3 regions of the Streptomyces sp. SudanB25_2051 genome follow, and region 1 is predicted to be linked to each of the others. Evidence: riboswitches for the same ligand, from Rfam matches in the RefSeq annotation. Region 1 holds a riboswitch; each other region holds the start of a gene.
What was found. A riboswitch is a leader RNA that binds a small molecule or an ion and turns the genes downstream of it on or off. The one in region 1 is predicted to bind cyclic di-AMP.

Region 1 (10,334 bases):
AGTGGCGGGTCCTACGGTCGGAGGCATGACTGAGCAGGGGGTGCGCTGGACGGCGGAACAGGTGCTGGCTCTGGCTCCTGACGCCGCCTCGCGCAAGGCGGGAAGCAGGCTGGGCACGGCCGGGCCGTGGTCCGCGACGGGCTGCAGCGGCACGGGCGCGGTGTGGGGACTGTGCAAGGGCAGCGGCAGCAAGCCGTATCAGACGGTCGTGGACATCGCGGGCCCGGCGTACCAGTGCAGTTGCCCGAGCCGGAAGTTCCCGTGCAAGCACGCGCTGGGGCTGCTGCTGCTCTGGGCGGCGGACGCGGCCGCCGTGCCGGCGGGGGCGGATGTCCCGGACTGGGCGGAGAAGTGGCTGGAGGGCCGGGGCGCCCGCGCCGATGCGGCGCGGAAGCGGAAGGACGCGGGCGGGCCGGCCGACGAGGAGGCCGCGCGGCGCCGGGCGGAGGCCAGGGCGGCGCGGGTCACGGCGGGCGCGGAGGAGCTGGAGCAGCGCCTCGCGGACCTGGTGCGGGGCGGGATGGCCGCCGCGGAGCACGCCGGCTACGGCCTGTGGGAGGAGACCGCGCGCCGCATGGTCGACGCGCAGGCGCCGGGCCTCGCGGGACGGGTGCGGGAGCTGGGGGCGATACCCGGCTCGGGGCCCGGCTGGCCGGTGCGGCTGCTGGAGGAGAGCGCGCTGACGCATCTGCTGGACCGGGCGTGGCTGGGCGTGGACCGGCTGCCCGGTCCGCTGGCCGCGACGGTGCGCGGCCGGGTCGGGCTGCCCGTGCCCGAGCGGGGCCCGGCGGTGCGGGACCGCTGGCTCGTCCTCGCCCAGTACGACACGTCCGACGGCAAGCTGACGACCCGCCGCGTCTGGCTGCACGGGCGGGAGTCGGGGCGTACGGCGCTGCTGCTGTCGTTCGGGGCCGCCGGACGGGCACCGGAACTGGCCTTGGCCGTGGGCGTGGTCATCGACGCCGAGCTCGTACGGCACCCGGGGGCGAGGCAGTTGCGGGCCGAGCTGGTCGAGCGGTTCGCCGCGCCCGTGCCGGGGGACGGGCCGCCGCCGGGCGGCAGCGTCGGCGAGGCCCTGGAGGCGTACGGGCTGGCGCTGCGCGACGACCCGTGGCTGGACTCCTGGCCGGTGACGCTGCGGGACGTGGTGCCCGTACCGGCGGCGGAGGGCTGGCAGCTGGCGGACGCGGACGGCGGCGCGGCGCTGCCGGTGACCGGCTCGGCGACGCCCAGGCCGGGGCTGTGGCGGCTGGCGGCGGTGTCGGGCGGGGCACCGGTGACGGTCTTCGGCGAGTGCGGGCACCGGGGCTTCAGTCCGCTGGCCGCCTGGTCCCCGGACGCGCCGGGCACGGTCCCGCTCACCTGACGGCTTGGAGGAGACGACATGACCACGATGACCTGGGCCTGGGAAGACCTCGTCACCTCGGCCCTCCTGGGCACGGACCGCCGCCCCCTGCCCGCCCGGACGCCCGAGGGCGGGGGCGCTGTGGACGCGCCGGCCGCGCTGCTGGACGCGGCGGCCGTGGAGACCGTGCGGCGGCGGGCCGGGCTCGTACCGGCCGCCGCGGCGCCCCTGCCGCGGCCCGCGCCGGACGACGGCCGGGCGCCGCTGCCCGACGCGGCGGCGCGGCGCCTCACGCAGCTGCTCGCCGACCGCCCGTCGGCGGGCTCCGGCGGCCGCCGGGGCTCGGCTCCGGACCTGACGGAGCTGCTGCCGCAGTGGCTGGCCGCCGCCAACGCGTACGGCTACCGGGCGCCCGCCGCGGCGCTTCCCGCCCTGCTCGACGCGGCGCGGGCCCGTACGGATCTGCGGCCGCAGGCCCTGGCGTTCGGCGGGCCGCGCGCCCTGTGGCTGGCGGCGTTCAACCCGGAGTGGAGGTTCGCCCTGCGCGGCGCGTCCGGCGGGACGGCGCTGCCGGCGCCCGACGACGCCGAAGGGGTGAGGCGGCTGTGGGAGGAGGGCCTGTTCGCGGAGCGGGTCGCGCTGCTGGAGGCCGTGCGGGCGCACGACCCGGCGGCGGCGCTCGGCCTGCTGGCGTCGACCTGGGCGTCGGAGCGGGCCGAGGACCGGCTGATGTTCCTGGACTCGCTGCGTACGGGACTGTCCGCCGCGGACGAGGAGTTCCTGGAGCGGGCCCTGTCGGACCGCAGCCGCAATGTGCGGTCCACGGCGGCGGAGCTGCTGTCGGCGCTGCCCGGCTCGGCGTTCGCCGCGCGGATGGCGGCGCGGGCGGCGTCGTGCGTGGGCCTGGACCACACCGGGCGGGGGGCGACGATCACGGTGGAGGCGCCGCACGAGTGCGACGCGGAGATGCAGCGCGACGGCGTCCTGCCGCAGCCGCCGTCCGGCCGCGGCAAGCGGTCCTGGTGGCTGGGCCAGCTGGTGGAGGCGGCGCCGCTCGGCCTGTGGCGTGAGCGGTTCGGCGGGCGGACGCCCGAGGAGGTCGTCGCCCTGCCGGTGGCCGACGACTGGCAGGGCGAACTGCACGCCGCGTGGTGCAGGGCGGCGGTGCGGCAGCGGGACGCGGCGTGGTCGCGGGCGCTGCTCGGCCCCGCGTCGGCGCCGCCCGCGGACGGCCCCGGCTCGTCGTCGGCGGCGGCGCTGCTGGCCACGCTGCCGGACGGGGAGCGGGCGGAGTGGGTCGCGGCGTTCATCGCGGCGCACGGGCTGTCGGAGGCGTTCCAGCTGCTCGGGGTGTGCACGGTGCCGTGGTCGGGCGCGTTGGGGCGGGCCGTGGTCGACGCCCTGGACATCGCGCGGGAGGCCGGCAGCTATCCGTGGAGCTTCAGCGGCGTGATGGGGCTGGCGGAGCGGTGTCTCGACCCGGCCGAGGCTGACCGTCTGGAGGTGCTGACGGCGGCGTACGAGGAGGGGGAGGACGCGGCGCCGGGGGCGGGCGGGTACTGGGCTGAGGCGTTCCAGCGCCTGGTCGCCACGCTGCGCCTGCGCGCCGCCATGCACGCGGAACTGGCCCCGCCGTCCACCTGACCGCCGCCTCGGGGCGGCCCCACGTGGAAGGGCGACCCTCGGGGGCGGGGGCGACGAGGGGCGGGCCTTGACCGGTGGGTGCGGGGGCAGGCCTCCGGGGGGGGGACCCGCGGGGGGGGGGGAAGCCCGCAGGGGGCAGGGGGGCCTCGGGGGTAGGGGGCCTCGGGGGCGCGGGGCACAAGACAGGGGGCGCCCACATCCGGGCGCCCCCTGTCGGGCTCAGTCCTCGCCTCGGCCCAGCCCCACTCGGGCTCAGGGCTCAGGGCTCAGGCGTCGCTCGTGGCTCAGGCGTCGCTCGGCTGGCGGACGTTGGCGTTCACCCAGTCCACGATGGACGCCGTCGTGGCGCCGGGCGTGAAGATCGCCGCCACGCCCTTCTCCTTGAGCGGCGGGATGTCGTCCTCCGGGATGATGCCGCCGCCGAAGACCTTGATGTCCTCCGCGTCGCGCTCCTTCAGCAGCTCCAGGACACGCGCGAACAGCGTGTTGTGCGCGCCGGACAGGATCGACAGACCGATCGCGTCGGCGTCCTCCTGGATCGCGGTGTCCACGATCTGCTCCGGCGTCTGGTGCAGGCCGGTGTAGATGACCTCCATACCGGCGTCACGCAGCGCCCGCGCGATCACCTTCGCGCCGCGATCGTGGCCGTCGAGACCCGGCTTGGCCACCACCACGCGGATCGGACCGGTCACACCCATCACTGCCTCCACATGCGTCCCCCGTACCTGTATGCCGGGGAGGTGAACGAACGTTATCGCCAGCATCCCGCAACCAGCCGTTTCACGGTCAAGACCGAGGGGGAAATCACACGTGGGACATGTTCTCCAGGTGTCACCCCCGCGCCGCACGGGCCGTCGGCCGGCCGGGGCGGACACGTTCCGAAGCCGCGACGAGGTCGCCGCACCCCCGCGCCGTCAGCCGCGCGGCACGGAGGTGCGGCGCATCCCCACCCTCGTTCGCGGCGCCGCCTGAGGGCATACGGGGAGGAGCCGCCGCTCCGTATGCCGCTCACCCCCGGCCCGGCAGCACCCCCCGGCAGCACACCCCCGCCGCACCCGCACCCGCACCGGCCCTCCGCCGGCCGCCCCACCCTCGACCGGCCCCCGCGTCCAAGTCCCCCGGGGTCAACGGGTCCGGCCACGGCCAAGACGCGCGGGCCCAACGGATCCGGCCCACGGCCCGGCCACGTCGCGCCGGTCAACGGGAAGGGGCCCGCGAGGCCGGGTTGCCCACCGCGTGTCCCCGGCGTGAAGTCGCCACCACAGGTCGAACGAATTTCGAACGTACGGCCAAGGCTCGGTGTGCGCTCCGCCGAAAGGCGACCGAATGCCCCGTTCCGCCGCCCGTAAACCCCGCCGAAGATTGTCGGTTGCGCATACCGCCGGGTACAGTCGCGCCCACTGCTTCCCCTCCGGGTCCCCCTCGCGGCCGGCCCGGAACTGGTCCTGCTGCCGAGGCGAGAGAGAAGTTGGTGAACGACCAGCACCCCCACGCCGGCTATGTCGGAGACGACGTGTACGCCACGGGCAGCTTCACGACCAGTGAGAACGGCTACGGCAACGGCGGCTACCAGGCCGCGTACGACACCGGGTCCTACGACACGGGCGCCTACCAGTCGGCCGACCCCCTCTACGCCTCCTACGACAGCGGGCTCGGCGGCCAGTACGACGCCGCGCAGTGGCCCGATACGTCGGCCACCGCCCCGTACACCGCGTACACCGACCAGACCGGCCAGTGGGACGCGTCCGCCTGGACCCAGCCGCAGGACGAGCAGCAGTACGCCGCGACGGCTCCCACGTACGAGACGACCGGCCAGTGGTACGGGCTCGACCCCGACGCCCAGGGCGGCGACGCCTACGGCACCGGGACGTACGACACGGCGGCCTTCGACGCGGGCTACGACACCGCCTCCTACGAGACCGGCGCCTACGACGCCACCGCGTGGAACTACGCGTCCGAGGACGGCGAGCAGGGCGGGACCGCGGCGTTCGTCCCCGAGCAGTACGACTACTCCGCCGCCGACGACGGCCCCCGGTCGGAGGCGGACACGCACGACGCCGGCCACCACGCCGCCCCGGCCGACGAGCCCGGCGACGGCGAGCCGAGTGCCGACGGCCAGGCGGACTTCGACGCGTTCACGGACGCCGAGGGCTACGACGACTTCCAGGACTTCGAGGCCTTCGCCCGCTACGACGGCTCCGACGCCGACGACCTCGCGGACGAGGACGGCCCGTCCACCGAGACGCTGGAGGCGCTGGACGAGACCGTCGCCGTCGGTGCCGCCGCTGCCGCCGCCCGTCCGGGGCGCCGCGCCGGCGGCCGGGGCAGGCGGCGCACCCCCGCCAGGCGCTCCGCGCTGCTGACCGTCGCCGTGCCGTCGGCGTGCGTCATGGGCGTCGCCGGGATCGCCGCCGCGTCCGTCAGCGGGCTCACCGGCACCGAGCAGAAGGACGACGGCACGGCGGTCACCGCCGCCGACGCGGCCTCCGTGAAACCGGCCGTCGCCAACAGCGCCCTCGACACGCAGCTCGCCGCGCTCGACGCCGAGGCCCTCGACTTCAGCGACCGCGCCAGCCGCACGCAGGAGCGCATCGACCTCAAGGCCCGCCAGGAGGCCGAGCGCAAGAAGCGCGAGGAGGAGGCGAAGCGCCGCGAGGCCATGCGCCCCAAGTTCGCGCTCCCCGTGGCGCTGCGCCAGCTGAGCGCCGGCTACGGACAGGCCGGCGTCAACTGGATGTCCCTGCACACGGGCATCGACTTCCCCGTCCAGTACGGCACGCCCGTGATGGCGGCGACGGACGGCACCGTGCGGACGCAGTGGAACAGCGCGTACGGCAACATGGTGATCGTCACCGCCAAGGACGGCACCGAGACCTGGTACTGCCATCTGAGCACGGCCAAGATCCGCTCCGGTTCCGTCAAGGCCGGCGAGGTCATCGCGTACTCGGGCAACTCCGGCAACTCCACCGGCCCGCACCTGCACTTCGAGGTCCGGCCGGGCGGCGGCGCCGCGATCGACCCCGAGGCCTGGCTCCGCAGCCACGGACTCGACCCGACGGGCTGACCCGCCTCACCGCGCCGGTCCCCTCACCGCGCGCCACCCCAGGCCCGCGCGGGCACCCCACGTCAGGTGGCCGGACACCCGCCCCCGTGCCGCGCGCGACGGGCATCCCGCGACGGCACCACGCGTCGGGCGAGGCGGCGGCCGGCCGGTGCCCGGCCAGGCCGCCCCGCCTCCGCCCGTACGGCTACAGCTTCTCGACCGGCGCGAACCGCAGCACCAGCCGCTTCGGCTTGGCGTCGCCGAAGTCGATGGTGGCCTGGGCCCGGTCGCCCGAACCCGTCACCTCCATCACCGTGCCCAGCCCGAACTGGTCGTGCGTGACCCGGTCGCCGACCGCCAGGGAGACCACCGGCTTGTCGCCCGCCCGCCGCGTGGCGAAACCGGACGGGCCCGAGCGGGCGCGCGACGCCGACAGGGACGCGGCGACACCCGACGCGGGGCCCGACGGGCCGGACGAGGCGGCGGCCGTCCTGCCGGTGCGCTTCCACTCCAGGTACTGCGGCGGAATCTCCTCCAGGAACCGCGACGGCGGGTTGTACGACGGCTGGCCCCACGCGCTGCGCATCGCGGACCGCGTCAGATAGAGCCGCTCCCGCGCGCGGGTGATGCCCACATAGGCGAGGCGGCGCTCCTCCTCCAGCTCCTTGGTCTGGCCGAGGGCCCGCATGTGCGGGAAGACGCCGTCCTCCATGCCGGTCAGGAACACGACGGGGAACTCCAGGCCCTTGGCCGTGTGCAGGGTCATCAGCGTGATGACGCCGTCGCCCTCCTCGTCGCCGTCGGGGATCTGGTCCGAGTCCGCGACGAGCGCGACCTGCTCCAGGAACTCCGCGAGCGTGCCCGTCCCCTCGCCCTCGCCGCGCTCCTGCTCGAACTCCAGGGCGACGGCGGCGAGCTCCTGGAGGTTCTCCACGCGGGTCTCGTCCTGCGGGTCCGTCGACGCCTGGAGCTCCGCGAGGTAGCCGGTGCGCTCCAGGACGGCCTCCAGGACGACGGCGGGGCCCGCGCCGGACTCGACGATCGTGCGCAGCTCCTCCATCAGCGTGTTGAACCGCTTCACGGCGTTCGCCGAGCGGGCCGCCATGCCGTACGCCTCGTCCACCCGCTTCAGGGCCTGCGGGAAGGTGATCTTCTCGCGCAGCGCGAGCGCCTCGATCATGGCCTCGGCCCGCTCGCCGATGCCGCGCTTGGGCACATTGAGGATGCGGCGCAGCGGGACGGCGTCCTCCGGGTTCGCCAGGACGCGCAGGTACGCGAGGATGTCGCGGACCTCCTTGCGCTCGTAGAAGCGGACGCCGCCGACGACCTTGTAGGGCAGGCCGACGCGGATGAAGACCTCTTCGAAGACACGTGACTGGGCGTTGGTCCGGTAGAAGACGGCGACGTCGCCGGCCTTCGCCTCGCCCGCGTCGGTGAGCCGGTCGATCTCCTCGGCGACGAACTGCGCCTCGTCGTGCTCGGTGTCCGCGACATAGCCGGTGATGCGGGCGCCCTCGCCGGCGTTGGTCCACAGGTTCTTGGGGCGGCGGCTCTCATTGCGCTCGATCACGGCGTTCGCCGCGGAGAGGATCGTCTGCGTGGAGCGGTAGTTCTGCTCCAGCAGGATCGTCGTCGCGTCCGGGTAGTCCTCCTCGAACTGGAGGATGTTGCGGATCGTCGCGCCGCGGAAGGCGTAGATCGACTGGTCGGCGTCGCCGACGACGCACAGCTCGGCGGGGACCGGGTCGTCGTCGCCGCCCGGCTGGCCGACCAGCTCGCGCACCAGCGTGTACTGCGCGTGGTTGGTGTCCTGGTACTCGTCGACGAGGACGTGGCGGAAGCGGCGGCGGTAGTGCTCGGCGACGTCGGGGAACGCCTGGAGCAGGTGGACCGTCGTCATGATGATGTCGTCGAAGTCCAGGGCGTTGGCCTCGCGCAGCCGCGCCTGGTACATCCGGTACGCCTCGGCGAGGGTCTTCTCGAAGCCGTCGGCCGCCTGGTCGGCGAAGGTCTCCTCGTCGATGAGCTCGTTCTTGAGGTTGGAGACCTTGGCGCTGAACGACTTCGGCGGATACCGCTTCGGGTCGAGGTCCAGATCGCGGCAGACCAGGGCCATCAGGCGCTTGGAGTCGGCGGCGTCGTAGATCGAGAACGACGAGGTGAAGCCGAGCTTCTTCGACTCGCGGCGCAGGATGCGCACGCACGCGCTGTGGAACGTCATGACCCACATGGCGTTCGCCCGCGGGCCGACGAGCTGCTCGACGCGCTCCTTCATCTCGCCCGCGGCCTTGTTGGTGAACGTGATCGCCAGTATCTGGCCGGGGTGCACATGGCGCGTGGCGAGGAGATGGGCGATGCGGTGGGTGAGCACCCGCGTCTTGCCGGAGCCCGCGCCGGCGACGATCAGCAGCGGCGTGCCGTGGTGGACGACGGCGGCGCGCTGCTGCTCGTTCAACCCGTCGAGCAGGGCCTCCGGGCTCACGACGGGGCGGGGCGAGCCGTCCCGGTAGTACGGGTCGCGGGCCGGGGGCACGTCGAACTTCCCCTCGAAGAGGTCGTACGGGACCTCCTCCGCGGCCGGGGGGACCTCGGAGTCCTCGGGCGGCGGGGGCTCCTCCGCGGGGTGGTTGCGGAGATCCGCCAGGAAGCTGTCGTCAAAGAGGCTGCTCATCGCCTACCGAGTCTAGGCGGCCCCACTGACAGGCCGGGCCGGAACGCGGACCCTCACGCTCAGCGACGCGGAAGCGACGGTGCGCGGGCGCACGGGTGCCGGCAGCGGCCGCGTACGGGTGAGGACGCCGGTTACGGCCAGGACACGGAAACGTATCGGGCATATCGCGCGACGTCCTTCACAGCCCCGCCGCGGGTTGGCTAGCGTGCTCGCACGAGCGGCCCGTCCCCCGTTTCGGCGACCCGCGCCGACCGGGCCGCCCCCGCCGAATCCGGCGCGCCGCCGCCTGCCCGCCCACGGCAGGCGCGCGCACCCTCCGGAGCCGGGGACCCACCCAGTACCACCGGGGTGAATCGGCTCACGCCGCTGCCGCGGCGGGGCCGTAGGGCACCTTCCGTTCGCGCCCGAACCCGTCAGCTAACCCGGTAGGCGGTCCATGGAAGGAGATGCCGAGCCTTGGCATCGCATCGCAAGCCGCGCAGCCGGAGCACCGCACGCATCATCGGTGCCCAGTCCCCCGCTGTCGGTTTCACCACGGCCGCCGTGGCGTCCGTGACCCTGCTGTCGGCGCAGAGCGCGGCCGCCGCTCCGGCGGCCGGTACGGCTCCGGCCGGCAAACCGAGCGTCGAGGAGGTCCAGCGGAAGGTCGACGACCTGTACCGGCAGGCCGGTACGGCGGCCGGCAGGAACCACCGGCCCGGGGACGCCGCGGGCGCGCAGCCGCGCGCGGTCGACGCGGCGCCGGCCGGGGCGCCGCGCACCCGTCCGGGGGCGCTCGGCCCGAGGGCGTCGCTGCCGCTCCCGGACGCTTCGACGGCGGCCGGGGACCGGGCCCGGCCGCTGGACCTGCCCGCGGAGCCGCGGGGGCGGGCGGGCGAGTACCCGGCCGGGCGGGCGGAGGCGGCGCCGGAGCGGCAGCCGGCCGACGCGCAGGCGTCGCTCCGGGCGGCGAAGCGGACCACGCGCGCGAAGCTCGCGGAGGCGCGGGCCGTGCTGCACCGGGTGACGGCCGGCGACCGGGAGCAGTTGCCGCCGGGGCCGGCGTGGGAGCGCACGGGTGCGGGTTCCGGCACGGAGGCCCTGCCGGGGGGCGCGTCCGGGGCGGTGGCCGGTCCGGACGCGAGCGCTCCCGCACCGGAGGGTGCGGAGGGCGCGACGCGGCTCTGCGGCGGCGCGGCGGGTACGGGCGGCGGCTCCTATGCCGCCAAGGCCGAGAAGGTGCTGGCGTTCGCCCGCGCGCAGCTCGGCAAACCGTACGTCCGCGGGGCGGCGGGCCCGTCCTCGTACGACTGCTCGGGGCTGACGCAGGCGGCGTGGAAGGCGGCGGGTGTGGAGCTGCCGCGCACCGCGCCGGACCAGGCGGAGGCGGGCCGGCGGGTCGACGCGGACGAGCTGCTCCCCGGTGACCTGCTGTTCTTCGGCGACGGGCTGCGCCACGTCGGGATCCACCTCGGCGACGGGCGCGTGATCCACGCTCCGGAGCCCGGCGCCGCCGTCCGCGAGGAGCCGGTCGCCTCCCTGCCCTTCCGGTCCGCCGTCCGTCCCGCCTGACGGCCGGGTGCGGCCCCGGCCTCGCACAGGGCCGGGGCCGTCTGCCTGGCGCGGGACCGGACCGGCTGCGGGGCCGGGGC
Region 2 (10,334 bases), 980 kb from region 1:
GCGGTGGTCTGCGCGACGGCCAGGGCCCGCCGCATCGCCTGATCGTCCAGCTGGCCGCTCAGCGGCGCCAGGAACAACCCCGTGACCAGCGCGGTCACCCCGGCCGCCACCGCCACCTGGATCAGCAGCAGCTGCGAGAACATCCGCCGCGGACGGCCTGGAAAAGGCCAGGCCCGGCGTGTGCCCGTACGGGCACCGGGGGCGGAGGCGGTGGGAGAGGCGGAAACCGGTCTCATGGCCGGAAACCGTAGACGCCCCCGCCTATCCTGAGGAAGTTCCGGTGATCCGGCCTCCCGGACCCGGACCCGGCCGTGAAGCCGGTTGCCCTGCCGGTAAGCCGGTAAGCCGGGGAACCGGAAAGCCGGGAGTCCCGAAGGGCCCGGGCGTGTTCGGGAAGCCGGAGCGCGGCCGGGCAGCCCAGCCCGGCCGGGAAGCCGCCCGGCGAAGAAGCCCCCAGCGAGAAAGGTGCCACTTGAGCGCGCAGCAGATCCCCGTCGTGGTCCTCACCGGATTCCTCGGTTCCGGCAAGACCACCCTGCTCAACCACCTCCTGCGCACCGCCCGGGGCACCCGCGTCGGCGTGATGGTCAACGACTTCGGGTCCATCGAGATCGACGCCATGACCGTCGCGGGACAGGTCGGCTCGACCGTCTCCCTCGGCAACGGCTGCCTCTGCTGCGCCGTCGACACCAGCGAGCTGGACACCTATCTGGAGACCCTCACCCGCCCCTCCTCCCGCCTGGACGTCATCGTCATCGAGGCCAGCGGCCTGGCCGAGCCGCAGGAGCTGGTGCGGATGATCCTCGCCAGCGACAACGAGCGGATCGTGTACGGCGGGCTCGTCGAGGTCGTGGACGCGGCCGAGTTCGACGCGACGCGCACCCGCCACCCCGAGACCGACCGGCACCTGCGCATCGCCGACCTGGTCGTCGTCAACAAGGCCGACCGCGTCCCGGAGGACGAGTTGCGCCGGGTGCGGGAGACGGTGACCGGGCTCGCCGGCCGCGCGGCGGTCGTCACGGCGGCGTACGGGCGCGTCGACCCGGAGCTGCTGTTCGACCGGGCCGCCCGCGCCGACGAGGACGGGGACGGCACCCGGCAGCTCTCCTTCGAGGACCTGTACGCCGACGCGTACGAGCACGAGCACCGCGACCATCCGCACGCCGCCTACGAGACGGTCTCGTTCACCTCGGCCGAGCCGATGCACCCGCGCCGACTGATGGACTTCCTCGACTCGCGGCCCGAGGGGCTGTACCGGATCAAGGGGTTCGTGGACTTCGGCCCGGCCGACCCGGACCACCGGTACTCCGTGCACGCGGTCGGCCGGTTCCTGCGGTTCTACCCGGAGCCGTGGCCGGTGGACGGCGAGCGGCTCACGCAGCTGGTGCTGATCGGCTCCGGCACGGACGGTCAGGCACTGCTCGGCGCGCTGGACGGGTGCCGGGTGGCGGGACCGGACGACGTCCCGGAGGACCACGCCCTGTGGGGCGTCCTGCGCTATGTCCCCGAACCGCACGAGGACGCCGCGCGGGCCCCCGGCACGGTGGAGGCGGACGCCGCGGGCGGCCCGCAGGACACGGCGGGTGCGGGCGGTGCGGTGGTGTACGGCGACCCCGCGGAGCCGGCCGCGCCCACCCCGTACGACGAGGCTGCGCCGTACGACGAGACCGTGCCCGTCGACGACACCGTCCCGGACGACGAGCCCGACGAGGACCCGTACGACGATCCGTACGACGACCGGTACGCCGCGCCGTACGGGGATCCCGGCGAGGACCCGTACGGGGATCCCGACGGCGAACCGTACGGCGGTCCCGCCGCCCCGGCGCCCGGCCGCCGCTGACCGCCACGGAGAAGGGCGCCCGCCACCCGGCGGGCGCCCTCGCCCTCGCGCCCCGCCACCCGGCAGGGCGCGCCCCCCCCTGGCGCGTCACGTGCCGGCTACGCCAGCGGGTCCGCCACCACTGCCACCGGCTTGACCAGCGGCGTTCCCGAACCGTCCCGGCGCGGGTCGACGTCCGGCAGCTCCACCGGGGCGCCGTTCTTCTGGGCCGCCATGGCGGGCGCGCGGCCCGCCCAGGCCAGCACCAGCACGTCCTCGCCCTTCAGGAAGCGGTGGCAGCGCACACCGCCCGTGGCACGGCCCTTGCGCGGGTACTGGTCGAACGGCGTCAGCTTCGCCGACGTGCCGACCGAGGCGTCCAGCTGGCCCGTGGCGCCCGCGACCGTGAACACGACCGCGTCCGACGCCGGGTCCACCGCGGTGAACGAGATCACCTCGGCGCCCGCCCCGAGCTTGACGCCCGCCATGCCGCCCGCGGGCCGGCCCTGCGGGCGCACCTGCGACGCCGGGTAGCGCAGCAGCTGCGCGTCGGAGGTGATGAAGACCAGGTCCTCCTCGCCCGTCCGCAGCTCCACGGCGCCGACGATCCGGTCGCCCTCCTTGAGGGTGATGACCTCCAGCTCGTCCTTGTTCGCCGGATAGTCGGGCACCACCCGCTTCACGACGCCCTGCAGCGTGCCCAGGGCCAGGCCCGGCGACGACTCGTCCAGCGTCGTCAGGCACACGACCGTCTCGTCCTTCTCCAGCGTCACGAACTCCGCGAGCGGCGCCCCGCCCGACAGGTTCGGCGCCGACGCCGTGTCCGGCAGCTGCGGCAGGTCGATCACCGAGATGCGCAGCAGCCGTCCCGCGGACGTCACCGCCCCGACCGTGCCCCGCTGGGTGGTCGCCACCGCCGACACGATCACGTCGTGCTTGACGCGCTTCCCGCCGTGCTCCGGCAGCGGCTCGCCGCTCGCCGTGCGGGCCAGCAGCCCCGTCGAGGACAGCAGCACCCGGCACGGGTCGTCGGCGACCTCCAGCGGCACCGCGGCGGCCGGGGAACCGGCCGACTCCAGCAGCACCGTGCGCCGCTCCGTGCCGAACTTCTTCGCCACCGTCGCCAGCTCGGACGAGACGAGCTTGCGCAGCTCCGCGTCCGATTCGAGGATCTTCGTCAGCTCCTCGATCTCGCTGTTCAGCCGGTCCCGCTCGCTCTCCAGCTCCAGCCGGTCGAACTTGGTCAGCCGCCGCAGCGGCGTGTCCAGGATGTACTGCGTCTGCACGTCGCTCAGCGAGAAGCGCTCGATCAGCCGCTCCTTGGCCTGCGCCGAGTTCTCACTGGACCGGATGAGCCGGATCACCTCGTCGATGTCGACGAGGGCGACCAGCAGGCCCTCCACCAGGTGCAGGCGGTCCCGCTTCTTGCCGCGCCGGAACTCGCTGCGCCGGCGCACCACGTCGAAGCGGTGGTCCAGATAGACCTCCAGCAGCTCCTTCAAGCCCAGCGTGAGCGGCTGCCCGTCGACCAGCGCCACGTTGTTGATGCCGAAGGACTCCTCCATCGGCGTCAGCTTGTACAGCTGCTCCAGGACGGCCTCGGGCACGAAGCCGTTCTTGATCTCGATGACCAGGCGCAGCCCGTGCTCCCGGTCCGTGAGGTCCTTGACGTCCGCGATGCCCTGGAGCTTCTTCGCGTTGACCAGGTCCTTGATCTTGGCGATGACCTTCTCCGGGCCGACCGCGAACGGCAGCTCGGTCACCACCAGGCCCTTGCGGCGGGCCGTGACGTTCTCCACCGTCGCCGTGGCGCGGATCTTGAACGTGCCGCGGCCCGACTCGTACGCGTCCCTGATGCCCGACAGGCCCACGATCTTGCCGCCGGTCGGCAGGTCCGGGCCCGGGACGAACCGCATGAGCGTCTCGAGGTCGGCGCCCGGGTGCTTGATCAGGTGCCGCGCGGCCGCGATGACCTCGCCCAGATTGTGCGGGGGCATGTTGGTCGCCATGCCGACCGCGATGCCGGAGGCGCCGTTCACCAGCAGATTCGGGAAGGCGGCCGGGAGGGCGACCGGCTCCTGCTCCTGCCCGTCGTAGTTCGGTACGAAGTCGACCGTGTTCTCGTCGATCGACTCGGTCATCAGCGATGTCGCGTCGGCCATCCGGCACTCGGTGTACCGCATCGCGGCCGGCGGGTCGTCATTGCCGAGGGAGCCGAAGTTGCCGTGCCCGTCGACCAGCGGCAGCCGCATCGAGAACGGCTGCGCCATGCGCACCAGCGCGTCGTAGATCGACGCGTCGCCGTGCGGGTGGAGCTTGCCCATCACCTCGCCGACGACGCGGGCGCACTTGACGAACCCGCGCTCGGGGCGCAGGCCCATCTCGTTCATCTGGTACACGATCCGGCGGTGCACCGGCTTCATGCCGTCGCGCGCGTCGGGCAGGGCGCGGGAGTAGATCACCGAGTAGGCGTACTCGAGGAAGGAGCCCTGCATCTCGTCGACGACGTCGATGTCGAGGATCCGCTCCTCGAAGTCGTCGGGCGGCGGGGTCTTCGTGCTGCGGCGGGCCATCGCTGCTGCGGCTCCTTCACCAACAAGGTTGATCTGACGCCGACCATTGTGGACCGTCCCACTGACAGCACGGACCGCGACCCGGAAGAGGGACGTCCCGGCTTCCCGGGAACTTCGCCGGGCACGTGTGCGCTTGCATAGGGTGGCAGGACTTTCCATGACGCGATCGAAGGGACGTACATGCCCATGGGTCACACGGCCACAGCCCAGGCCGGCTCCGGCGGGCTGACAGCGACCGAGCACCGGCTGGCCAACGGCCTGCGCGTGGTGCTCTCGGAGGACCACCTGACCCCGGTCGCCGCGGTGTGCCTCTGGTACGACGTCGGCTCCCGCCACGAGGTCAAGGGCCGCACCGGCCTCGCCCACCTCTTCGAGCACCTGATGTTCCAGGGCTCGAAGCAGGTCAAGGGCAACGGCCACTTCGAGCTGGTGCAGGGCGCCGGCGGCTCCCTCAACGGCACGACCAGCTTCGAGCGGACCAACTACTTCGAGACGATGCCCGCCCACCAGCTGGAGCTCGCCCTCTGGCTGGAGGCCGACCGCATGGGCTCCCTCCTCGCCGCCCTGGACGACGAGTCGATGGAGAACCAGCGGGACGTCGTGAAGAACGAGCGCCGCCAGCGCTACGACAACGTGCCCTACGGCACGGCGTTCGAGAAGCTGACCGCCATGGTCTTCCCCGACGGCCACCCCTACCACCACACGCCGATCGGCTCCATGGCGGACCTCGACGCGGCCACGCTGGAGGACGCCCGCGAGTTCTTCCGCACGTACTACGCGCCGAACAACGCCGTCCTGTCCGTCGTCGGCGACATCGACCCCGAGCAGACGCTCGCCTGGATCGAGAAGTACTTCGGCTCCATCCCCTCCCACGACGGCAAGCCCGCCCCCCGCGACGGGACGCTGCCGGAGGTCATCGGCGAGCAGCTGCGCGAGGTCGTCGTGGAGGACGTCCCCGCCCGCGCGCTGATGGCCGCCTACCGCCTGCCCGCCGACGGCACGCGCGCGTGCGACGCCGCCGACATCGCGCTCACCATCCTCGGCGGCGGCGAGTCGTCCCGCCTGCACAACCGCCTGGTGCGGCGCGACCGCACCGCCGTCGCCGCCGGCTTCGGCCTGCTGCGGCTGGCCGGCGCGCCCTCCATGGGCTGGCTGGACGTGAAGACCTCCGCCGGCGTCGAGGTGCCGGACATCGAGTCCGCCGTCGACGAGGAGCTGGCCCGGTTCGCCGCCGAGGGCCCCACGGCCGAGGAGATGGAGCGCGCCCAGGCCCAGCTGGAGCGCGAGTGGCTGGACCGCCTCGGCACCGTCGCCGGCCGCGCCGACGAACTGTGCCGCTTCGCCGTCCTGTTCGGCGACCCGCAGCTCGCCCTCACCGCCGTCGAGCGCGTCCTGGAGGTCACCGCCGACGAGGTCCGCGAGATCGCCGCCCGGCAGCTGCGCCCCGACAACCGCGCGGTCCTCGTGTACGAACCGACCAAGGCCGACGACGGCGACCAGACCGACAGCGACGAGGAAGAGGGGACGGACCAGTGAGCGACGCTGCCGTGTCTCTGACCAGCATGGAGTTCCACCCGCAGCCGAAGCCCGGCACGCCCCGCGTCTGGGCCTTCCCCGCCCCCGAGCGCGGCCGCCTCGACAACGGCCTGACGGTGCTGCGCTGCCACCGCCCGGGGCAGCAGGTCGTCGCCGTGGAGATCGTCCTCGACGCCCCGCTCGACGCCGAGCCGGACGGCCTCGACGGCGTCGCCACCATCATGGCGCGCGCCCTGTCCGAGGGCACCGACAAGCACACCGCCGAGGAGTTCGCCGCCGAGCTGGAGCGGTGCGGCGCCACGCTGGACGCGCACGCGGACCACCCCGGCGTGCGGGTCTCCCTCGAAGTGCCCGCCTCGCGGCTGCCCAAGGCCCTCGGCCTGCTCGCCGACGCCCTGCGCGCACCGGCGTTCGCCGACGACGAGATCGAGCGCCTCGTCCGCAACCGCCTCGACGAGATCCCGCACGAGACGGCCAACCCGGCGCGGCGCGCCGCCAAGCAGCTCTACGCGGAGCTGTTCCCGGCGGCCTCCCGGATGTCCCGCCCCCGCCAGGGCACCGAGGACACCGTCGCCCGGATCGACGCCGCGGCCGTACGGGCCTTCTACGAGGCCCACGTCCGCCCCGCCTCCGCGACCGCCGTCGTGGTCGGCGACCTGACCGGTGTCGACCTGGACGGACTGCTCCGCGACACGCTCGGCGCGTGGACCGGCGACGCCCCCCGCCCCGGCACCGCGTCGCCCATCACCGCCGACGACACGGGCCGCGTGGTCATCGTGGACCGGCCGGGCGCGGTGCAGACGCAGCTGCTCATCGGACGCATCGGCCCGGACCGGCACGAGCGCGTGTGGCCCGCGCAGGTCGTCGGCACCTACTGCCTCGGCGGCACGCTGACCTCCCGTCTGGACCGCGTCCTGCGCGAGGAGAAGGGCTACACGTACGGCGTGCGCGCCTTCGGCCAGGTCCTGCGCTCCATGCCGGACGGCACGGGCGCGTCGCTGCTCGCCATCAGCGGCTCCGTCGACACGCCCAACACCGGTCCCGCGCTGGACGACCTGTGGAAGGTGCTGCGCACCCTCGCGGCCGAGGGCCTCACCGACGCCGAGCGCGACGCCGCCGTGCACAACCTGGTGGGCGTGGCGCCCCTCAAGTACGAGACGGCGGCGTCCGTCGCGGACACGCTCGCCGACCAGGTCGAGCAGCACCTGCCGGACGACTTCCAGGCGCAGCTGTACCGGCGCCTGGACGCGACGGGCACGGTGGAGGCGACGGCGGCCGTCGTCAACGCCTTCCCGCCGGACCGCCTGGTCACCGTCCTCGTCGGCGACGCCGGCCAGATCAAGGCGCCCGTCGAGGCGCTGGGCCTGGGCGAAGTGACCGTCGTCACGGGCTGATTGACACGGTGTACGAAGGGGAACCCCGCCCTCCGCACGCGGAGGGCGGGGTTCCCCTTTCTCACGGACTTATGTCCGATTTGCTGGAGAGGCGGGGGATCTGTTCTGTGGCGTGCGCTACAAAAAACCGTGTCCGTTTGGTGATTGAAAGATCAGCGGCATAGCGTCTTGGTCGCTGTCCGCCCGCTGTACTCGCCGCACCCGCGGCATCGGGCAGCGATCGCCGAATCCCCGTCAGGCGCGAGCCTGGGGAGCCGGGGACCCACCACGTCCCCTGGGGTGAATCGGGCGCCTTCGCACCACGCGGAGGGGTCCGTAGGAGACCTTCCTGCTCCGAACCCGTCAGCTAACCCGGTAGGCGAGAGGGAAGGAAAGGACACGTCCACTTCATGGCGTTCACCCGTTCCACCGGGAAGCACCGTGCCCCGAGCCGTATGAGCCGCAGGAGCGCCCACGTCGCCGGCGCCGCCGCCCTGGCCACCTCCGGAGTCATCGGAACCCTCACCTCCCCGGCGTTCGCCGCCGACGCCGAGCGCGCCGCGTCGCTGGAGGACACCGGCGTCAACCAGGCCATCGCCGGCTACGAACTGGCCGACCAGGTCGAGGACCAGGCCGCCGCCCAGGAGCTGGCCGCCGAGGTCGCCGAGCGCCAGGCCATGGCCGAGATGGCCGCCGAGCGCCAGGCCGAGGCCCGCCTGGAGGCCGCCCGCGCGGCCGAGGAGCGCGCCTCCCGCGAGGCCGAGCGCAAGCGCCTCAACTCCTTCCAGCTGCCCGTGGCCGGCTCGTACGTCTCCACCGGCTACCAGTCGGGCGGCGCGCTGTGGTCCTCCGGCAGCCACTCGGGCGTCGACTTCCACGCCCCGTACGGCTCCACCGTCGTCTCCGTCGGCCGCGGCACGGTCGTCGAGGCCGGCTGGGGCGGCGCGTACGGCAACAACGTCGTGATCCGCATGCACGACGGCACGTACACGCAGTACGGCCACCTCGCCTCCGTCAGCGTCTCGGTCGGCCAGACCGTCATGCCCGGCGAGCAGATCGGCGTCTCCGGCTCGACCGGCAACTCCACGGGCCCCCACCTCCACTTCGAGGCCCGCACCACCGCCGAGTACGGCTCCGACATCGACCCGGTCTCCTACCTCCGGGCGCGCGGCGTCAACGTCTGACCCACCCCGCTTCCGCGAAGGCCCCGGCTTCCAGAGCCGGGGCCTTCGCGCGTCCGCGTGTTCTCCGGCTCCCCGCGTCGGCCAAGAATCGACCATGAATTCCCGCCCGGTATCTCAAAATCTGCCGCGTTGCCATAGAGTCACCGAACAACGTCGAACTGATGGGTGTCGCGCGGAAAAACCGCGTGGAAATCGGCGGGCGGAGCGATTCGGAGGTCGGTCATGCGCGTTCCGGCGCACTCGGTGTGCACGGCGATCCGGGCGGATATCGTCTCCGGGGTGCTGGCGCGCGGCAGCCGCCTCACCGAGGAGCAGCTCGCCCGCCGCTACGGGGTCTCGCGCGTCCCGGTCCGCGAGGCGCTGCGCACCCTGGAGTCCGAGGGCTTCGTCGTCTCCCGCCGCCATGTCGGCGCGTGCGTCGCCGAGCCGACCGAGCAGGACGCCGCCGACCTGCTGGAGATGCGCGTGCTGCTGGAGCCGCTGGGCGCCGCCCGCGCGGCGCAGCGGCGCACCGAGGCCCATCTGAAGGTGCTGCGCGGCCTGGTCCGCCTCGGCCAGGAGCGGGCCCGCCGCGGCCGGAGCGAGGACCTGCGCTCACTGGGCGACTGGTTCCACGAGACGCTCGCCCAGGCGTCGGGGAGCCCCGGCCTGACCGCGCTGCTCGGCCAGCTCCGCCACAAGATCGCCTGGATGTACGCGGTCGAGGAGCCGGCCCGCCCGGCGGACGTGTGGGCCGAGCACGGCGCCATCGTCGACGCCGTGGCGCGGGGCGACGCCGAGCGCGCCAGGACGCTCACGGCCCACCACGTGGAACGGTGGCGCGGCGCGCACCGGCTGCGCCGCGCGGAGCGTGTGAGGGGTACGCAACATCCCGTACACAGCGCGGGAGCGCGGAATTAACACGCGGGCCGTATACAAGGGGCAGCGGAATAGTCGGTGCCTTTTCCCGCTGCCCGTAAAGCCGGGTAAGGCCGGCGTTCGGGAAGGCGGCTCCCCGGAAGGCGGGCTGCCCGGATAATGCGCCGACCGGTATCTCCCTGAAGGCGTGCCAGTCGGAAAGGGCCTCCGCCTGGAATGGGGCGCCGGCGGGAATAGCCCGCCGACGGTAAGGCGCGTCCGAAAATCCCCGTGTCCGCAAAGCCTGGTGTCCGCAAAGCCCGGTGCAGCGAAAGCCCGAAGCCCGAAGCCCGAAGCCCGCGAACGCGGGCGCGTAAGCAAAGAGCCGCACCCCCGTGGTCCGGGCGGTGCGGCTCCTCGGTGCCGGCGGCGGCCGTCAGACGGTCTCGGGGAGCTCCTCGAGACCCTCGGCGACCAGCTTCGCCAGGCGGTCCAGCGCCACGTCCGCGCCCTCGGCGTCCGAGGCGAGAACGATCTCCTCGCCGCCCTGCGCGCCCAGGCCGAGCACCGCGAGCATCGACGCGGCGTTGACCGGGTTGCCACCGGACTTGGCGATCGTCACCGGGACGCCGGAGGCCGTGGCGGCACGGACGAAGATGGAGGCGGGGCGGGCGTGCAGGCCCTCGGCCCAACCGACGTTGACGCGGCGCTCAGCCATGGTGTTGCCCTTCAAGTGCTAGCGGTTGTCTAGACCAGTGTCTCATGTCCGGCGCGGTGCCGGAACGGCGCCGTACCCTTGCCCCATGCTGAACCCGTCCGACCAGTCGGCGCACTCGGCGCACGCGTACCCCGACCACTGGGAAGCCGATGTGGTGCTCCGCGACGGCGGCACCGCGCGGATCAGGCCGATCACCACGGACGACGCCGAGCGCCTGGTCAGCTTCTACGAGCAGGTCTCGGACGAGTCGAAGTACTACAGGTTCTTCGCCCCGTATCCCCGGCTCTCCGCCAA
Region 3 (10,334 bases), 620 kb from region 1:
AACAGCCTCGCCGTAACCCTCCGCAACGCCCTCGCGCGGTGTCAGTCCGGCCGTCTAGGGTCGATGGGGTGTCAGATTCGCACGCACCCCGCCTCGATCCACGGACCCCCGCACCGGGCTCGCCCGCCCGCCACGCCCGTCCGGCGGGCCAGGCGCGTCCGGCGGACCGCCCCCGGGCGGCGGACCACGCCCCGCTGCCGGGTCAGGCCGGGCGGCCCCGGCCCGCCGACGCCGAGCGGCCGGCCGGGCATGCCCAGCCGGCCATCCCGGCCTACGATCCGCGGCCGTCGTTCGACGCCGTGCCGGAGCGGGCCCGCTGGCGGTACAAGCCGAGGGGCCGGTTCTGGCGGAGCCGGGTGGTGCGGCTGTCGGCCGTCTGCCTGGTCCTCGCGCTGTGCGCCCTGGTGATCCTGGCGCTGGTGCGGGAGCAGACGGGCACGACCGGCTTCCTGGTGGGGCTCGGCCTCGCGCTGCTGCCGGTGCCGCTGCTGATGGCGGCGTTCCGCTGGCTCGACCGGGTGGAGCCCGGCCCGTGGAAGAACCTGCTGTTCGCCTTCTCCTGGGGGGCGTTCGCGGCGGCGCTCGTCGCGATCCTGGCCAACACCCTCGCGACCCGCTGGATAGCCACGGCGACGGCGGACCCGACGTCGGCGGACACGCTCGGCGCGACCGTCGTCGCCCCCGTGGTGGAGGAGAGCGCCAAGGCGGCGGCGATCCTGCTGATCTTCCTGTTCCGGAGGCGGGACTTCACGGGCCTGGTGGACGGGGTGGTCGTCGCCGGGTTCACAGCGACGGGCTTCGCGTTCACCGAGAACATCCTGTACCTGGGCAGCGCGTTCGGCGAGGACCAGGAGATCGGCACATCGGGCCTGGAGTCGGTGACGGCGGCGACGTTCTTCGTACGCGTGGTGATGTCGCCGTTCGCGCATCCCCTGTTCACGGTGCTGACGGGCATCGGCTTCGGCATCGCCGCGATGACGGCCCGCCGCCGCAGGGTGGTGCGGACACTGCTGCCGCTGCTGGGCCTGGTCCTCGCGATGGGTGTGCACGCGCTGTGGAACGGCTCGACGACGTTCGGGCCGTGGGGGTTCATCCTCGTGTACGGGGCGTTCATGCTGCCGGCGCTGGGCCTGCTGACGTGGCTGGCGATATGGACGCGGCAGCGGGAGCTGCGGACGATATCCGGTGAGCTTCCGGCGTACGCGGCGGCCGGCTGGCTCTCCGCCGACGAGCCGCTCGCCCTGTCGTCCATGCGGGCGCGGAGCCTCGCCCGGTCGTACGCGGCGCGGGCGTTCGGCCCGGCGGCGGCGCGGACGGTGGGCGAGTACGAGGCGTTCGCCACGTCCCTGGCCTTCCTGCGGTACCGGGCGCGCAAGGGCGTGACGGACCGGGACTTCACGGCGCGGGAGCAGGAGCTGCTGCACCACCTGTGGCAGCGCAAGGCGGTGGCGGCCCCGTCCCTGACGTTCGCCGCGCGGGCCACCGGCCGCGTCTGGACCCCGCCGCCCCACCGGGACTACGCGGGCTACAACCCGTACCGGTACTGACCGCCGTACGGGCCGCGCGACGGCCACGGGCCCGGCGTGCGGGCCCGCAACGCGGACCGGCAGCCCTGGCGTGGGGGGTGTGCGCCAGGGCTGCCGGGGTACAGGGGGTGGAGCGCGACGGGCTCGCACCGGCGCCGCGGTGAGGCGGCGTACGGGGTGGGCCGGCCGTCGGGTCGGGCCCGTGCCGCACGAGGGGACCGTGCGGCACCGGCTCCGATGGCGGCCAGGACCGACGGCCGGGTGAGAAGGCCCGGCCGGTGAACCGGGTCAGACGGTGAGGCCCTTGCCCCGCATCCAGGCCAGCGGGTCGATGCCGCCGCCGGACGGGGTGTGGACCTCCATGTGGAGGTGCGGGCCCGTGACGTTGCCGGTCGCGCCGACGCGGCCGATCGTCTCGCCCGTGCCGACCGTCTGGCCGGCGCTGACGGTCATGGAGGAGAGGTGGCAGTACCAGACCTCGGTGCCGTCCGGGAGTTCGAGCACGATGCGGTACCCGTACGCGCCGGACCAGCCCGCCGACTTGATGGTGCCGCCGTGGACGGCGTTGGCCGGGGTGCCCGTGGGGGCGGCCAGGTCCAGGCCGGTGTGGTAGCCGGAGGACCACATGGAGCCGGCCTGGCCGTACGTCGAGGTGATCGTGTACGAGGAGGTCGGCAGGGCGTAGCTCGCGGCGAGCTTGGCCAGGCGCTCGGCCTCGGCCTTCGCCGCGGCTTCGGCCTCCGCGCGCTTGCGCTCCGCCTCGGCGGCCTTCGCGGCGGCCTCGGCGGTGGCCTGCTGGGCGGCGGCCTCCTGCGCGGCCTTCTCGGCCGCCGCCTTCTCCGCGGCCTCCTGCGCCGCGGCCTCGGCGGACGCCTGCTGCTGCTCGACCTGCTGGAGGATGCGCGCCCGCAGCGCCTCGCCCGCGTCGGCCTCGGCGCCCTGGGCGTCGGTCGCGGCCTGGTCGGAGGAGAGGGTCAGCGTGGCGAGGTTGGCGGGGGCGGCGGCGGGCGCCTCCTCGGCCGTGTCCTGCGCGTCGTCGCCGATGAGCGTGCCCACGCCGGGAAGTGAGGAGGCGTCGGGGAGGTTCACGTCGGGGAGGGATATGGCGACGCGCGGCTTGTCGTGCGCGGTGGCCATGCCGCCCGCTCCGACGGCGGCGATGACGCCGACCCCGAGGACGGTGGAGCTGCGGGCGAGGCCGCCGCGCTGCTTGACGACACGGTGCCGGCCCCGGACGGGGCGGACGGTGTCCTCGGTGGGGTTCCACTCGACGGTGGCCGCGGGGGCGGCGGCGTCCGGGATTCCCGAAGCCGTGGGGTGGCCGATCGGGTCGTACGAGCCGAAGGGGGCTTCGGGGGCAGGCCTGTTGGACGCCACGGAGGCGTACTCCTTTCCTTCCTTCACCGCCTACCGGGTTAGCTGACGGGTTCGGAGCAGGAAGGTCTCCTACGGGCCGGTGAGGGCCCGATTCACCCCAAGTGTGTGGTTCCCCGGTTCCCTTGCGGGATTCGGCGCATGCGCACGGTGCCGCCTCTTGCGACGACTGGGACGACCGCGCTGCGTTATCGAACGTTAATAGAAGCGGGGCCCGTATTCCAAGCCGTTCCCTTGGATGCCCCGCCCACGTACCGGCGGCGCAAGACCCCATAAAGGGACAAGCCAGAGCGAACTGACCCCGAATCAGGCCGCTGCGGGACCGGAACGCCTTAATCGAGTTTCTGACTGCCTGTCAACTGCCCTAGCGGAACGCGCCCCGGCGTTCACGGAGCGTGGGGACCGGTCGTCGGGGGCCCAGAGGGGCCCGGACACGCCGAAGGCCGGATCTCGAGAGATCCGGCCTTCGGTTTCAGTAGCGGGGACAGGATTTGAACCTGCGACCTCTGGGTTATGAGCCCAGCGAGCTACCGAGCTGCTCCACCCCGCGTCGGTGAACACCACCTTACGCCATCCCGGAGGGGGTCGTTTACCAATTACCGGCCCAGGCTCCGAAAACCTGGTCGAATCGGCCGGCTGAGCGTCCGGCCGAGCGCCCTGGGCGTGCGCGACGGCCCCGAGACCGCGGGCCCGGAGACGCGGGCGCCACCTCCCCAGCGTGCGCGCGACGGCCTCGAGGCCGCGGCCCCGCCGGGCCGGGCGGAGGCGGTCCGCCCGTACGGCTCCGTCCGGCCGGGCCGAGGGCGGTCCTCCGACCCGGGTACGTGCCGTCCCCGTGGGGCGCGAGTGGCGCGGCGGGCCCCTTGTCGCGGAGTACCGTGGAAGAGGGTGAACGTCCGGTTCGCCGCAGCGACCGGACCCCGCGCAGACAGGCGAACACCACCATGGCCGACTTCGACACCCCTTCCGCCCCCGGCCGCCTCCCGGACGCCGTCCACGAGGCGGTGCGGCCGGGCACGGCGCTGCTCCGGCTGGAGACCACGGGCTCCCGCGAGGGAGTGCTGGACGGGGCGTGGTGGCCGCGCTCCCGTGACATCGGGGAGGAGCTGCCCGCGCTGGTACGCGCGCTGAGCGAGCACCTGGGCCCGGTGACCCGCGTCGGCCTGGACGCCGCCGCGTGGGACGAGCTCCCGGTGCGGCTGATCGTGGACGACCGGGTGGTCCACATCGCCTCGTTCCCGGTCGGCGACGACACGGTACTGATCACCCGCGGCGACCGGGACCACTTCTCGCTGCTCGTGGTGCCCCCGCACGCGACGCCCGAGGCCGCGCGGGCCGCGATGGCGCGGGCCGTGCAGCCCGGCAACACCGCGCAGGCCGGGCAGATCCTCATCGACACGGGCACCGGGAGCAGCGCGCAGGTCTGAGCCGCCGGACGCCCGCTGGCCGCGTGCCAGGGCGCCGGGCCCTCGCGTGCGCGGCGCCGGGCAGCGCGTGCCGGCGCGCCGGGCCCTACCGGGCGGCGCGCCCGCGGCCGCGCCGCCGGGACAGGAAGGCGCCGAAGAAGATCAGGTCGGCGACCAGCAGGACGGCGCCGATGACCAGCAGGTACATCAGCCCCTCGACCGCGACGCCGATGAGGCCGAGCACGATGGCCACGAGGATCAGGAACAGGAAGATCGCCATGCTGGTACTCCTCCGTGCGACGGGCCGGTGACGGACCTGTGGGGCGGGGCCCCGGGAAGCGGACCTGTGGAGCCGGGCCCCGAGAGCGGGCCTGCGGGAGCGGGCCCACGGGGGCTCAGCGGCGGGCGAGGACCCGCTCGCCCGCGGGACCGGGCTGGTAGGCCAGGCCGTAGTGGTGGAAGACGACCGCCTCGTCCTCGGCGGCCAGCACGTCGTCCAGCCCGATCGCCGGGGCCTTGCGGACCGTGCCCTTGTCGTACGGGACCCTGACGTACCCCGGACCGACCGTCGCGTCGTCCAGCGGGACGAACACCAGGCGCTGACGGGTGGGCAGTCCCGTGCGGACGGTCGCCATGGCCGGCTCGTCCGTCGCGGTGTGGACGTAGACCGCCTCCAGGACGCCGATCTTGTGCCCCTTGGGGTCCACGACGTCCTGGTTGCGCCACTCGCGGATGTCTGCTGGATGGATCATGCGGTCTGCTCCCCTGGTCGGGCCACGCTCCGGCAGTGCCGCTCCACGGGACGCCGACGGCGCGACGGCGCGCCCGCCCTGCCTCTTCCCCAGCCTGCCCCGCCGCTCCCCGCCCCGCCACACGAGCGGGCGTGCCCGCCCCGGCCGGTCGGCGCACCGGACGGGCCTCCGGTCCCGGACGGGGCCGCGACCGGTCCCGCACCGGGCCGGCGAACGCTCGTCCAGGCGGCCGAAACGACGAGGACCCCGGCTCGCCGCAGCGCGAGACGGGGTCCTTCCGGTAGGCCCTGTGGGACTCGAACCCACAACCAATGGATTAAAAGTCCACTGCTCTGCCAATTGAGCTAAGGGCCCGTGACGGGTCATCCCCGAGCATAGCCCGCCGGGGGGCGTGAGCCGATCGGGTATCGGCACAACACCGCTTCCGGCGCGTCCCGGACGGGGGACGGGCCCGCACGCGGCACCTGGGGTGCCGGGCGCGGGCCCGTCCGGGGTCCTACGGGGCGTCAGCCGTTGCGCTTCCAGCGCGGCTTGTCGTCGCGGCGGCCGAACGAGGACGAGGAGCCGGAGCCCCGGTGGTCGTCACGACGGTCGTCGCGGCGGCCGAACGGGCGGTCGTGGCCGCCGGCGCGGTGGCCGCCCGCCGGGCGGTCGTCGCGGCGGTCGCGGTTGAACGGGCGGTCCGGGCGGCGGAAGCCGCCGCGGTCGCCACCGCGGTCGTCACGGCGGTCGCGGTTGAACGAGGGGCGCTCGTCGCCGCGGTCGCGGTTGTTGTACGACGGGCGGTCGTCACGGCGGAAGCCGCCACGGTCACCGCCGCGGTCGTCACGGCGGTCGCGGTTGAACGACGGACGCTCGTCCCGGCGGTCCCGGTTGAACGCCGGACGGTCGTCGCGGCGGAACCCGCCACGCTCGCCACCGCGCTCGTCGCGGTCGCGGTTGTTGTACGACGGGCGGTCGTCACGGCGGAAGCCGCCACGGTCGCCACCGCGGTCGTCACGACGGTCGCGGTTGTTGTACGAGGGACGGTCGTCCCGGCGGTCGCGGTTGCCGTAGGACGGGCGGTCGTCGCGGCGGAAGCCGCCACGGTCGCCGCCGCGGTCGTCGCGGTCGCGGTTGTTGTACGAGGGGCGGTCGTCACGGCGCTCGTACGACGACGGGCGCTCCTCGCGCTGCGCCGGCACGGACACCGTCTCGTCGGCCTCGGCCACGACGGGGGCGGCAGCCGCCTCGGCGGCCTCGGCGACGGCCTTCTCCGGGTCCTCGCCCCGCTCGCGCGCCGCGCGCGCCACCAGGCGGTCGGCCTCCTCGCGCAGCTCGGCCGCGCGGCGCTGCATGCGCTCCAGCTGCTTCGCCAGGTCGGCGACCTCGCGCTCGGCCTGCTTGGCGGCGTTGTTCGCCGAGTCGGCCTGCACCTCGGTCAGCGACCGGGCGCCGGTGATCTCCGCGACCTCCGGGTCGAAGGCGCCGCCCTGGCCGATGATGTGGCGCGAGGCGTCGACGCCGGCGTCCTCCATGAGGCGGAAGATCTGGCGGCGCTGGTGCGGCAGCGCCAGGGAGACGACGACACCGGAGCGGCCGGCGCGCGCCGTACGGCCCGAGCGGTGCAGGTAGTCCTTGTGGTCGCCGGCCGGGTCCACGTTCAGGACCAGGTCGATGCCGTCCACGTGGATGCCCCGCGCGGCGACGTCGGTGGCGACGAGGACGTTGACGTACCCGTCCTTGAAGTCGGCGAGCGTCCGCGTACGGGCGCCCTGCGTCATGCCGCCGTGCAGCGCGTCGGCCTTCACACCGGCGTCGCGCAGCTGCTCGGCGACGCGGTCGGCGCCCAGCTGGGTGCGGACGAAGATGATCGTGCGGCCCTTGCGGGCGGCGATCGCGGCGGTGACCGGCGCCTTGTCCTTCGGCTTCACGACGAGGACGTGGTGGGTCATGGTCGTGACGTTGCCCTGGGCGCTGTCGACCTCGTGGTTGACCGGGTCGTTCAGGTAGCGCTTGACCAGGGTCGCGATCTCGTTCTCCATGGTGGCGGAGAACAGCATGCGCTGGCCGCCCGCCGGGACCTGGTCGAGCAGCTCGGTGACCTCGGGCAGGAAGCCCAGGTCGGACATCTGGTCGGCCTCGTCCAGTACGGCGACCTGGACCTGCTCCAGGGAGCAGGCGCCGCGGTTGATGATGTCGCGCAGACGGCCCGGCGTGGCGACGAGGACGTCGACGCCGCGCTCCAGGGCGTAGATCTGGTTGCCCATCGACGTGCCGCCGCAGACGACCTTCATCTTCAGGCCGAGCACGTCGCCGTACGGCTGGAGGGCGTCCGCGACCTGCATCGCGAGCTCGCGGGTCGGGGTGAGGATGACGCCGCGGGGCTTCTTCTTCTCGGTGCGGCCGGTCGCCAGGGTGGCGAGCAGCGGCAGACCGAAGGAGAGCGTCTTGCCGGAGCCGGTGCGGCCGCGGCCCAGGATGTCCTTGCCGGCCAGGGCGTCCGGGATGGTCGCGGCCTGGATCGGGAACGGGACGGTGACGCCGTTCTGGGCGAGCTTGCGGACGACGCCCTCGGGGAGGCCGAGGTCGGCGAAGGTGACGGTGTTCTCGTCGTCGCCCTCGTCGGCGGCGTCGGCGGCCGGGGCGGCCTCGGCGGCGGCGGTCTCCTCGATCGCCTGCTCCGCGGCGGCGACGGCGGCCTGCTCGTCGGTGGACTCGGTGATCTGGGTGATCTCGGCGTTCTCGTTCAGAACGGCGTCAGTGCTGGAAATGGACATGCGAAATGCGAAACCTTCCGGAGTCTCGGCACGCGCCCGTCAACTCCGTGTTTCGCTGCTTAGCAAATCGACCGCCTCGATGCGGTCAGCCACGGCAAGGGAGAGAACGCGCCACACGGCGCGCTTCGGTTCACGGCGCCGGGCAAATGGGATCAAACGATCTACCACCATACGCACCTTCCCCCACTCAGCGCAAGCCGCCCCGTGGCGGGCGGACGAGATCTACGTCACGCGCCCCCGGCTCCGGCCGGCCTCACGCGGGGGCGGCCTGGGGGGAGGCGGCGGGCTCCAGCCAGTCGGCCGGCGGGTAGGGGGCGCGCAGCGCCTCGGTGCGGGAGTCGGCGGACGGTGACTCGCTGGGCGGCTCCGTCGGCCCCGTCGCGGGCGGTTCGGTCGGCTGCGGCTGCCCCGTGGGCGTCGGCTCGGGCGGGTTCGCGGGCTCGGAGGGCGTCGGGGCCGGCCCGCCGCCCGTGCCCGCACCGCCGTCGTGGCCGCCCGCGCCCCCGCCCGTACCGCCGCCCTGTCCCGCCGTGCTGCCCGTGCCGCCCGCGCCCCCGGTGGCGCCGCCGTGCCCCGCACCGGGGCCGGCACCGGGCGCGGGCCCGCCGGAGTGGCCCGTACCGCCGCCGGGGTCGCCGCCCCGGCCGGGAGCGGGGGACGGGGACGCCGGGCCGGAGGGCGCCGGGGACGGCCGCGAACCGTCCGCGTGGCCGCCGTCCGCCGCGCCGCGCGGGCGGCCCGCGCCGCGCGGTTCGTGGCCGCCGCCGGTCGTGGCCACCCCCGCGTCACGCTCGGCCGCCGCCGCCCCGGAAGGGTCCACCGCCTCGGTCGGCAGGGGCCTGGCGCTGTCGTCGGACACGCTCATGCACCCGCTGACGGAACCTGCGGAGGCCACGACCGCCACCGCGGTGACGGCCCATCGGACGGGTGCGGGCAGCTGGCGCACGGGGGCACCTCCAGGCGGACGGGGTTTCCCTGACCAACTCCCCGCGCCCCGTGGGGGACACGCCCGGACGGCGTACCGGTCAGCCGTATCCCAGTTCGTGCAGCCGCGCGTCGTCGATGCCGAAGTGGTGGGCGATCTCGTGCACGACGGTGATCTCCGTCTCGGCGACGACGTCCTCGCGGGAGTCGCACATCCGCAGCGTCGGCCCCCGGTAGATGGTGATCCGGTCGGGCAGCACACCCGCGTACCACTCGCCCCGGTCGGTCAGCGGCGTCCCCTCGTACAGCCCGAGCAGGTCGGGGTCGTCGGCGGACGGCTCGTCCTCGACGAACACGGCGACGTTGTCCATCAGCCGGGTGAGTTCGGGCGGGATCCGGTCGAGCGCCTCGGCCACCAGTTCCTCGAACTCCTCGCGCGTCATCTCCAGCACTCGGCCATTGTCGTGGATGAGGGGCGCGTACGGGCGCGTACCGGCATAGCCGCGCGCCCCCGCGGGCATACGGCCCCAATGGCCCGAGCAGTCGCCCGTACGACGTACGTCCGCATCGCCCGAGCCCTGCGCCGCACGAGGGGCCGACCGGGGGGCGGTGCCCCGTCCGGCACCCCCCGCCGCCGCACCCGCCTCCCCGGCCGTACCGGCTCCTTCGCGCTCCCCGGAGGTCACGCCCCGGCCCCCCGCCGCCTGGTCCGGGCCCTGGGGCTGTTCGCCGTGGTGGTCGCCGGGGCGTGGCTCGGGCTGCTGGTGGTCGGCAGCGTGCGCGCGCCCGTGGGGCCGATGGACACGAGCATGACGCTGCGCCCGTCCCTGACCGGCGGCACGAAGATCAACGTCTCGCCGCTCGGCGCCCTGGAACTGGACTCCCACACCGCGCCGATCCGCCTCGACGTGGACGTCGACCAGCTGGACCCGGACCGCTCCCAGGCCCTGGTGCAGCACCCGGAACGGATCTCCGGACTCCAGGAGGAGATCGCCGCCGACGTGGAGGACGGCACCCGCGAGCTGGCCGTGCGCTCCCTCGTCGCCGTCGTCTCCGGCGCCACGGCGCTGGGCCTGGTCGTGTACCGCCGCCCGCGCCGCGCCCTCGCCGCAGGCGGGCTGGCGCTGGCGCTGCTCGCGGTCTCGGGCGTCTCGGCGTACGCGACCTGGAACCCGAAGTCCGTGCTGGAGCCGCGCTTCTCGGGGCTGCTGAGCAGCGCCCCTTCGGTGGTCGGCAGCGCGCGGTCGATCGTCACCGAATTCGACGTGTACCAGAAGGAACTGGCGCGGCTCGTCACCAATGTGACGAAGCTGTACGACGCCACGTCGACGCTCCCCACCTACCAGCCCGACCCCGCGACGATCCGCGTCCTGCACGTGTCGGACATCCATCTGAACCCGGCCGCGTGGCACATCGTGGCGTCGCTCGTGGAGCAGTACGAGATCGACCTGATCATCGACTCGGGCGACACGATGGACCACGGCAGCGCCGCCGAGAACGTCTTCCTGAACCCGATCCCGACCCTCGGCGCCCCCTACGTGTGGGTGCGCGGCAACCACGACTCGCCCGTCACGCAGAAGTACCTCGAGGGGC

Region 2: it holds a riboswitch for cyclic di-AMP, as region 1 does, so the genes downstream of both, ACSUPT_RS22725 (M23 family metallopeptidase) here and ACSUPT_RS18455 (NlpC/P60 family protein) in region 1, are expected to answer to the same signal.
Region 3: it holds a riboswitch for cyclic di-AMP, as region 1 does, so the genes downstream of both, ACSUPT_RS15505 (M23 family metallopeptidase) here and ACSUPT_RS18455 (NlpC/P60 family protein) in region 1, are expected to answer to the same signal.

Annotation. Positions count from the first base shown of each region.
Region 1 covers NZ_OZ186787.1:4,079,260-4,089,593, reverse strand. Annotated here, with positions in the region: gene ACSUPT_RS18480 (SWIM zinc finger family protein) at 26-1,366, shown strand; gene ACSUPT_RS18475 (DUF5691 domain-containing protein) at 1,394-2,989, shown strand; gene ACSUPT_RS18470 (cobalamin B12-binding domain-containing protein) at 3,274-3,687, opposite strand; gene ACSUPT_RS18465 (M23 family metallopeptidase) at 4,461-6,053, shown strand; gene pcrA (DNA helicase PcrA) at 6,238-8,703, opposite strand; cyclic di-AMP (ydaO/yuaA leader) riboswitch at 9,002-9,151, shown strand; gene ACSUPT_RS18455 (NlpC/P60 family protein) at 9,160-10,254, shown strand.
Region 2 covers NZ_OZ186787.1:5,059,082-5,069,415, forward strand. Annotated here, with positions in the region: gene ACSUPT_RS22700 (sensor histidine kinase) at 1-143, opposite strand, end outside; partial or broken gene ACSUPT_RS22705 (CobW family GTP-binding protein) at 473-1,543, shown strand; gene ACSUPT_RS22710 (DNA gyrase/topoisomerase IV subunit A) at 1,939-4,392, opposite strand; gene ACSUPT_RS22715 (M16 family metallopeptidase) at 4,579-5,928, shown strand; gene ACSUPT_RS22720 (M16 family metallopeptidase) at 5,955-7,322, shown strand; cyclic di-AMP (ydaO/yuaA leader) riboswitch at 7,534-7,698, shown strand; gene ACSUPT_RS22725 (M23 family metallopeptidase) at 7,712-8,485, shown strand; gene ACSUPT_RS22730 (GntR family transcriptional regulator) at 8,708-9,385, shown strand; gene ACSUPT_RS22735 (HPr family phosphocarrier protein) at 9,759-10,040, opposite strand; gene ACSUPT_RS22740 (bifunctional acetate--CoA ligase family protein/GNAT family N-acetyltransferase) at 10,126-10,334, shown strand, end outside.
Region 3 covers NZ_OZ186787.1:3,458,795-3,469,128, reverse strand. Annotated here, with positions in the region: gene trmB (tRNA (guanosine(46)-N7)-methyltransferase TrmB) at 1-2, shown strand, start outside; gene ACSUPT_RS15510 (PrsW family intramembrane metalloprotease) at 264-1,547, shown strand; gene ACSUPT_RS15505 (M23 family metallopeptidase) at 1,815-2,903, opposite strand; cyclic di-AMP (ydaO/yuaA leader) riboswitch at 2,916-3,050, opposite strand; tRNA gene ACSUPT_RS15500 (tRNA-Met) at 3,377-3,450, opposite strand; gene ACSUPT_RS15495 (DUF5994 family protein) at 3,845-4,327, shown strand; gene ACSUPT_RS15490 (hypothetical protein) at 4,413-4,586, opposite strand; gene ACSUPT_RS15485 (PRC-barrel domain-containing protein) at 4,702-5,058, opposite strand; tRNA gene ACSUPT_RS15480 (tRNA-Lys) at 5,340-5,412, opposite strand; gene ACSUPT_RS15475 (DEAD/DEAH box helicase) at 5,565-7,817, opposite strand; gene ACSUPT_RS15470 (hypothetical protein) at 8,071-8,682, opposite strand; gene ACSUPT_RS15465 (metallopeptidase family protein) at 8,843-9,193, opposite strand; gene ACSUPT_RS15460 (metallophosphoesterase family protein) at 9,272-10,334, shown strand, end outside.